One region of the Pseudoalteromonas sp. A757 genome, then DNA from elsewhere that is predicted to be linked to it. Evidence: predicted binding sites of a transcription regulator. Region 1 holds the regulator's gene; each other region holds the start of a gene.

Region 1 (2,179 bases):
AGGTACGATGAATGCGACAAAAATATCGACCGGCTGCTTATCTATGGCTTCAAACTGGATCCCTTGCTCACTGACAAGTACCATTGCAAGGATTTTATCTAACCCTTCAAGTCGTCCATGAGGAATAGCAATGCCTTTACCAATCCCAGTGCTACCTAATTTCTCTCGCGCCATTAAAGCGTCCAAGATAGCATGCTGACTGGTATTTGGAATTTGACTATGAGCCAGTTCGCTGATGTATTCTAAAATACGTTTTTTGCTATTAAAAAGGACCGCAGCTTTACTGCAGTCCTTGTTCACTAATTCACTTAATTTCATCTTAGTGTCGAGTGAGCTTCTCTTTGTGTTTAATAACTTGACGATCTAGCTTGTTGATAAGGCCATCAATTGCGGCATACATATCTTGATGCTCTGTTGATGCAAATAGTTCGCCGCCGTTTACGTGTAATGTTGCTTCTGCTTTTTGTACTAGCTTCTCGACATCTAGGATCACATGCACGTTATTGATATGATCAAAGTGCCTTTCTAGCTTCGCAAACTTGTTGGTGACATAGTCTCTTAATGAGTCAGTAATTTCTACATGGCGACCAGTTAGATTTAGTTGCATAAGCATTTTTCCTTCTTGGGTTTTACGTCTTATATCAAACTTTTACGCTGATTTGACGGTGGAATGGCCAGGGATTCACGATATTTTGCAATCGTGCGTCTCGCTACCTTAATTCCTTGCTCAGCTAAGATATCTGCAATTTTGCTGTCACTCAATGGCTTCGCGGTATTTTCTGCAGCTATCAGCTTTTTGATAAGTGCCCTAATTGCTGTGGAAGAGCACTCACCTCCATTTTCTGTACTTACATGGCTAGAGAAGAAATACTTCAGCTCAAATATTCCCCGAGGTGTATGCATATATTTTTGTGTTGTCACACGGGAAATTGTGGACTCATGCATCTCAACCATTTCAGCAACATCATTTAGCACCATAGGGCGCATTGCTTCGGGGCCATGTTCAAAGAATGCCTGTTGTTGTTGCACAATGCAATTGGTAACTTTTAATAAAGTATCATTTCGGCTTTCTAAGCTTTTAATAAACCATTTTGCTTCTTGTAAATGAGAGCGAATAAACTGACTATCCGTACTGGATTTCGCCGTTCTAGACATCGCAGCGTAGTGATCGTTTACTCTTATTTTAGGCATAGCATCAGGGTTTAGCTCTACGACCCAACGACCTTTTACTTTTTTCACCGATACATCAGGGATCACATACTCAGGTTCTTCATGAATAATGCTTGCCGCAGGCTTTGGGTTAAGACTATGAATTAGCGTCATCACCTCTTTGAGATCGGCTTCTTTAAGGCGCGTTTTCTTAGCCAAAGTTCGATAGTCACGGCTGGCAAGCAAATCAATATGCTCTGTCAGGATCATTTTCGTTTCGGCAATCCATGGCGTATCTGGGGCGAATTGGTTTAGCTGAATACATAAGCATTCTTGTAAACTACGCGCAGCGATACCAACAGGGTCAAAAAGCTGAATACGTTTGAGTACGGCTTCGACTTCATCTAGCTCAATAGGCTCTTCGCTATCTTCGTCATTAATGCTCTCTAAAATGTCTTCGCAAGAGAGTGTTAAAATGCCTGACAGGTCGACCGCTTCAATAATCGCAATCGCAATAGCTCTATCTGTTGGACTAAATGGAGTCAACTCAAGTTGCCACATGAGATAATCATGGAGAGATTCAGAGGTTTCCCCTTGATAAACATTATCGTCATCAGGGAGTGGACCTGAGCTGGCGGCTGGAGCTGCGCTCATATACTCGTCCCAAGTGACATCCATGGCGAGATCATCGCTCACCGTGTCTTTGCTCATGGCGGTATCTGAGTCTATCTCATAGTCACTAACCGATGCTTCATCGCCTGAATTTTGATTATCTTCAGTGCTGCTCTTTTCTTGGCCGTGTTGGTCAGCATTTTCGCCGTCAGTATTATCACCTTCTTCCACTTCCAATAATGGATTGCTGTCTAATGCTTCTTGTATTTCCTGTTGCAGATCCAATGTACTAAGCTGCAGCAAGCGAATAGCTTGTTGCAGTTGTGGAGTCATTGTAAGTTGCTGCCCCATGCGCAGCTGTAATGATTGCCTCATGTATCTCTAACAATCCTTTTTAACAGTTATTAATACTACGTCT
Region 2 (2,179 bases), on a different contig from region 1:
TCTTCTGCTGGTAGGTCGTACAAATCTTTATCCATTGCATCACCAGGGTGGATCTTGTTGCGGATACCGTCAAGACCTGCCATCAACTGCGCTGCGAAAGCTAGGTATGGGTTAGCCGCAGGATCTGGGAAGCGTACTTCGATACGACGACCTTTCTCTGATGGGATCACAGGGATTCGGATTGATGCTGAGCGGTTACGTGCTGAGTATGCAAGCATAACTGGCGCTTCAAACCCTGGTACTAGACGCTTATAAGAGTTTGTTGCTGGGTTAGTGAATGCATTGATTGCTTTAGCATGCTTAATGATACCACCAATGTAGTAAAGCGCTTCTTCAGATAGACCGCCGTACTTGTCGCCTGCGAAGATGTTTTTGCCGTCTTTAGCAAGTGATTGGTGGCAGTGCATACCTGAGCCGTTATCACCAACGATTGGCTTAGGCATAAAGGTTGCTGTTTTACCGTATAGGTGCGCCATGTTGTGGATAACGTACTTCATCTCTTGGATTTCGTCTGCTTTGGTTACCATAGTATTAAAGCGAGTCGCAATCTCATTTTGACCAGCAGTTGCTACTTCGTGGTGGTGTGCTTCAACAACGTGGCCCATCTCTTCAAGTACTAAACAAGTAGCTGCACGCCAATCATTAGACGAATCTACCGGTGCTACTGGGAAGTAACCACCTTTTACGCCAGGACGGTGACCTGTGTTACCACCTTCGTAGTCTTTGTCTGAATTCCAAGACGCTTCTTCTGAATCGATTTTGTACATTGAACCAGACATATCAGTTTTGTACTTAACATCGTCAAACAAGAAAAACTCTGGCTCTGGACCGAATAATACGGTGTCTGCAATACCCGTTGAACGCATGAACTCTTCAGCGCGTTTAGCTACTGAACGTGGGTCACGCTCGTAGCCTTGGTGTGTGTTTGGTTCAACTACGTCACAACGAACGATAAGTGTTGTTTCTTCTGCGAATGGGTCTAGCTTGACACTTTCTGCGTCAGGCATAAGTACCATGTCGGATTCGTTGATGCCTTTCCAACCAGCGATAGATGAGCCGTCAAACATTTTGCCGTCTTCAAAGAAGTCTTCATCGGCTTGATGATGTGGGATCGATACGTGTTGTTCTTTACCTTTTGTATCTGTGAAACGTAAATCGACAAATTTTACGTCGTGCTCTTTAATAAAATCTAAAACCGATTGTGACATGTGTCCTCCGACTCGTTGGGTTATTTTTTGCTGCAATGTACTGCAATTGCACACAAGTAAGCTTGATCTGTGCCATATTTTTAAGTTTTTGATAAATATTGATTTTTAACTTTTGGGAAATTTAAGGATTAGCTTGTTGCACTAATTTGGTGCGTAAATGTTTCATGATGGTGCGCAATATTGGTGCAAGCAATTCCCTGTGATAGTCACTTTATCTTCGAGTAAGTGTTTGGAGTATTGGTATAGATTATGAAGCGCAACAAAGCAAAAATTAATTTAATTCGATAGCTGGGATCAGGGGTCGTGTTTTAATAAAAAAAGCAAGGCGCCTTGAGGGAGGCGCCCTGCCTTCAGGGAGTTAATTTTATCGAAGCTAGTTACTTCTCAGCGAGTATAATGCGGGCTTAGTAACAACCCCGCTGGCGGCTAATATTTTTGCCAAGCTTGATAGGACAATACCGCGACTGGCTGCATTGAATTAAGGCCTTCGTCTGCGCTCGGTCCACGACCTAAGTGAAAAGTAAATCCTAGCATCGGCATAAATTCAGGGGTGATGTAAGTGGTATTGACTTGTGGCGTTTCAACTTTACTTCTAATCACCTCTTCGGAATAGCCAAATAGGGCGGTTTGCGACTCCGGCGTTTTTTCATTTTCATAGATCTCAAGCAGCATAGGTATCGGAGTGAAATCATCAAACTCCACCCTATCCTTGATATAGTGCACTGCTTTTGAAACGTAAAGCTGCTCTGCATTGGGGTAAGGCAACGGCGCAGAGAGAATAGTAAAGTTTAAATTAAACATCGCCACGAGCGTACCTAGTGTGAGTGCTAGCGTAGAGATAATCGTGATGGTAAATACTTTTACTTTACTCAGAGAGTACAGACTGGCACTCATGTCTTTGACAAGCATATTACTTTCCTCGCTTCCATCATGGACTAGAACGTGTCAACGACTGCGTTGGCGTTAGTGTG
Region 3 (2,179 bases), on a different contig from region 1:
AGTTAACCGAAGCGACTTCTAGATACTCCTCGAATGATTGCGGTGATTCTTTGCCGGCGATATCAGATAGCGAGCGGATCACAACAAATGGCGTGTTTAGAGAATGACAAGCCTGCGCAATTGCTGCGCCTTCCATTTCTACTGCTAACATAGTAGGGAAGTCTGCACGCGCCTTGTCGATGCGTACCGGATCGCACATAAATGAGTCACCCGTACAGATCAAGCCAACCATAGTTTGAATGCCTTCAAGTTCATGTACGCTTTGCTCTGCTGCCTCAACTAATTTTGCATGCGAAGTGAACGCAGCAGGCATTTGTGGAACTTGACCAATTTCATAGCCAAATGCAGTAACATCAACATCGTGATGACGTACTTCATTTGAAATAACCACATCGCCGACGTTTAGTGAAGGCTCAAAACCACCAGCAGAACCCGTGTTGATCACGCAATCTGGCGCAAAGTTGTCGATAAGCAAAGTTGTCGCAACTGTTGCTGCCACTTTACCAATGCCAGACTGTACAAGCGTTACGTCAAGACCAGCTAGTTTGCCGGTATAAAAAGTAAAGCCACCTTTGGTCAATGTTTGCGGGTTTTCCATGGTGTTACGCAAAATGGTAACTTCTTGCTCCATTGCGCCGATAATGCCTACTTTCATCAAAAGATTCCTAATTTGTGGTGGGGAAAGCCCCAGTGTCAAAATTGCTTTTATTATACGAAAGGGGTTTTGATAGGTAAAACAAAAAACGGGCTGACGCCCGTTTTGCTATATTTCTGCCAACTGAGTTGACTGTGCTTTTGCCTGTGAAGGGGACAGTACCGCAGGTTTGTAGGTGCGATTTCTGGTTTTCTTTGGCATCTCCACTTTTTGGCCAAGCTTGAATAGGATTGCCGCACGAACCTCAGCACTTTGGTAGCCACTTTTGATTTTCATGCGAATGTGTGGAATACCCGCAGATTCCAGAGCGCCACTGACAAACCAATCTTTTTGTGCTTTATGGCCGTTTTTATTGGCGTTGTTAACTAAATCAACAGCGGCAACAATTTTCAGTGTCTCTTTATCTACCAAGACATAATCCAGCTGTTTGTTCTTAGCTTTAGTTACCGCGGCACGACGTGCTTTTGGAGAGATCCCCGGTTTGCACTCAATCACATCAATGAGTTTAATGCGGCTTACGATTTTATATCTATCGCCAACAGCACGTTCTAATAAATGTAGAAACGATGCTTCAACGGTAGTAAAAACTGATTCTTTACGATTAAACGGATAAGGATTGCCACCCACATCGGTGTACTTAGAAGCGACAATGGAAGCAACGACCACTAGAGCCAAAATAGCAAGCAACGCAAATTCCATACAAAACTCCAAATCAAAAAAATGACATCTGTGATTTTATAAGCAATAGCTGTGCCAAAAGAGTGCTTGAATTAGTGGGTAGTTAACATTAAATCGGTTAATAAGTATTTGGGATATGGAGAGAAAAATAAAGTGCTTTAAGTTGTTTATACTAGGCAGCGATATCTTACAGCAGGGCTGCCTAGTACTGGATAATGGTATTAGCTCGCGTTATTTGTCTTCTTTCAGCACGTAGATCTCACCATCAAAACTACCTTGAATGGTCAATCCTTGCCCTGCCAGTTCCTTGAGATATTCAATATGCTCTTGGGTAATATGTTGACCCGGCACCAAAAGCGGAATACCCGGAGGATACGGGGTGACTAAACCTGCACAAATACGGTTGTTGCTCTTGCTAATAGGCACAGATTCACGTTCACCGTAGAAGGCATCGCTAGGAATACAAGCAAGGTCAATTGCGGGTAAATTCTCAGGCAAGCGCGAGCGTCGCGTTGACTTCGATAGTTTTATCTTGCCGCCATCAAGTTTCTTTAAGGCATTGTATAAGCGAATGATCTTTGAGCGTGTACCACCCAAGGTTAGTAAGACTAAGATAGTACTGTGGGTGTATTTCTCAATCTCCAGCCCAATTTCGTCTAACAGGAATTTATGAATATCCTTTAATGAGTACGGTAGTTCACTAATATCGATGAGGATTTTAAGCGGATCATGCCCCATATTATCGCCACTAAAATGTGGGAATATGTTCATAAAGTCTTGCTTATCAAGCACTTTAATATGTTTGAGCGAGGACATCTGCTGTTTAAACTCTGCAACATGGTTCAG
Region 4 (2,179 bases), on a different contig from region 1:
CACTCTTCGTTTTCAGCGTTCAGGTTCTCTTTTACGTCTTCACAAGCGTCTTCTACGCTATTTTCGACTTCTTGAACTGTTTCATCGAAGCGTTCGCCGGCATCTTCCGCTGGACCTTCACTACAACCAAATAGTGCTAAAATTGAAACAAAACCAAATGCTTTTGCTAATGTAATTGCTGAATTCATCATAATCTATCTCCTAAACCGTTTTTTGCGTTAAATCCCTTTTACCTGGGAGCTCGTGCTTTGCCAAAAATAAATGAAATAATCATAAAGGCGATAAACACAAAGAATAGAATTTTCGCCATTCCAGCCGCAGCGCCTGCGATTCCTGTGAAACCTAGCACAGCTGCGACAAGTGCTAGGAATAAAAACATTACAGCCCAACTTAACATAACGTCCTCCTTAGGCAGTCAGCTCTTGCAACTGCTTCATTTGATCGTGACAAGCTTGCATTCTGGTTTGAATTTGCAGTAATACACTCTTGCATTTTGGTGGAAGGTCTTTACTTAGCGCTTTATCAAGCTTGCTTAACACTTTGTCTTCCACTTCTTCTAGTTGCGAAATATAGGTGTGCTCTTTATCTGTGCTCACCATGCCAATCAGCTTGGTGTATGACTCTCTAATGTCGATGCTAAGCGCTGAATCAGTCTCGATTTCACCTTCGTCGATAAGAACAAATGGTTGTAGATCCGAAATCGCTTGCGCTTTATCTACAATCATTTGGTCAAATACTCGGTTTAATTCGATATTATCTAGCTTCTTTTTAGCTTCAGTGTAAAAATCAACACCACCATTTAATACTTTAATGAGCTCTTTTACCGGCTCCATGTCGTAATTTGAATCTGCCATAAATAACTCCTTTAGTTTAAATATTTAATAAGTGCGTTTTGCAAATATTATCTTCTGTCAAATTTACTAATGCAGTTTAAGTGCCAAAATATAAGCCTTTATTTTTTAAGAATTTTTAATCTGACCGTGTACAGACAGGTGAAAATATTACAAGCTAGATGTAAATTATTCCTGTGATAATTGCTCACTCAAGGTCGCGCTTCCCTTTGCATTGAAGTCCAGGGTTCTAATTGGGAAAGGAATTAAGATATCGTTATCAGCTAACACACGGTTAATGGTGCAAATTGCTTTGTGCCTGACTACCATAAAGCCGGGATCTGCTGGATAGTCTATCCAAAACCACACGAGAAGATTAATAGAACTATCACCAAAAGACTCGGCATAGACATCCGTTTCTTTTTGGTTTACCACAAAATCAAGCTTATTAATTGCCTCGACAATCACCTCTCGAGCTTGCTCTGGGTCGTCCGCATAGGAGATACCAACAGGTACTTCTATTCTTCGCTTGCCAAGTTTAGTGTAATTTTGTAGTTCATTTTTAAAGAGAATTTTGTTGGGAATATAAGACAGTTGGCCGTAAAAGTTCTCTACTAAGGTATTTCTCAAATTGATTTTGCTTACCGTGCCAAAGCAATCCTTGGTTCTTATAATATCACCGACCATAAAAGGTTTTCTGACTCCCATCACAAATCCAGCAATGAGGTTCTCTGTCATGTCTTGGAATGCAAAGCCAATGGCAAGGCCTATGATCCCAGCCCCAGCCAACAATGACATCACAGCGCCTGATAGTTTCACGATATCTAGAGCAAAGAAAATCCCGATAGCAATAATAGAAACTTTAAATATAGAGCTAATAAGAGAAGCGACTTGTTCGGTCTTTATTGCTTTTCTTATCGCTTTAGAAAACCAAACAGATGATATTTTAGCTAGAATCGTAAAAAATATGATAACCATTAAGGCTAGGATCATATTGGGCAGTAATTGCACACCCGCTTCAAGCCAAGCGATTAACTTATCATTAATTAATGTCCAAAACTTTTCTAAGTTCATAATCACACATTCCTATATAAGTACTCAACAAAGTTAGGATGCAGTAATCGTTCCTAGTTATATTAATTAGCGGTTCATTAAAAAGGTAATTATTACAAAGTAATATGCACATTTTCTCGGTAAATTCTTCCTTCCTGTTTCCTATAAAAATAAAAAGCCATTAATTTCAACAACTTAAAAACTGGCACAACAGCTGCAATAAGTAATTCGACTACGAAATTAAAGGAGTTTCATTATGAAAAAGACATTAATTGCAACTGTACTTGTATCTTCAC

The links. Region 1 encodes sigma-54, which starts transcription at its own class of promoters, with help from an activator protein. Its sites were predicted from a motif close to GTTGGCACGNNNNTNGNNT; they were not measured.
Region 2: the regulator sigma-54 is predicted to act here: its motif matches at 1,267-1,285, upstream of glnA (glutamate--ammonia ligase).
Region 3: the regulator sigma-54 is predicted to act here: its motif matches at 1,395-1,413, upstream of DRB05_RS09675 (DUF2726 domain-containing protein).
Region 4: the regulator sigma-54 is predicted to act here: its motif matches at 924-942, upstream of DRB05_RS10640 (PA2169 family four-helix-bundle protein).

What each region holds. Positions count from the first base shown of each region.
Region 1 is NZ_QNQN01000071.1:42,072-44,250, forward strand. Features, by position in the region: gene ptsN (PTS IIA-like nitrogen regulatory protein PtsN) at 1-318, opposite strand, end outside; gene hpf (ribosome hibernation promoting factor) at 320-607, opposite strand; gene DRB05_RS14445 (RNA polymerase factor sigma-54) at 637-2,136, opposite strand.
Region 2 is NZ_QNQN01000055.1:49,672-51,850, reverse strand. Features, by position in the region: gene glnA (glutamate--ammonia ligase) at 1-1,208, opposite strand, end outside; gene DRB05_RS03140 (hypothetical protein) at 1,635-2,117, opposite strand; gene DRB05_RS03135 (ABC transporter ATP-binding protein) at 2,144-2,179, opposite strand, start outside.
Region 3 is NZ_QNQN01000066.1:107,327-109,505, reverse strand. Features, by position in the region: gene mtnN (5'-methylthioadenosine/S-adenosylhomocysteine nucleosidase) at 1-655, opposite strand, end outside; gene DRB05_RS09675 (DUF2726 domain-containing protein) at 764-1,354, opposite strand; gene DRB05_RS09670 (aminotransferase class V-fold PLP-dependent enzyme) at 1,565-2,179, opposite strand, start outside.
Region 4 is NZ_QNQN01000067.1:126,204-128,382, forward strand. Features, by position in the region: gene DRB05_RS10630 (hypothetical protein) at 1-188, opposite strand, end outside; gene DRB05_RS10635 (DUF1328 domain-containing protein) at 230-397, opposite strand; gene DRB05_RS10640 (PA2169 family four-helix-bundle protein) at 408-854, opposite strand; gene DRB05_RS10645 (mechanosensitive ion channel family protein) at 1,020-1,904, opposite strand; gene DRB05_RS10650 (BON domain-containing protein) at 2,140-2,179, shown strand, end outside.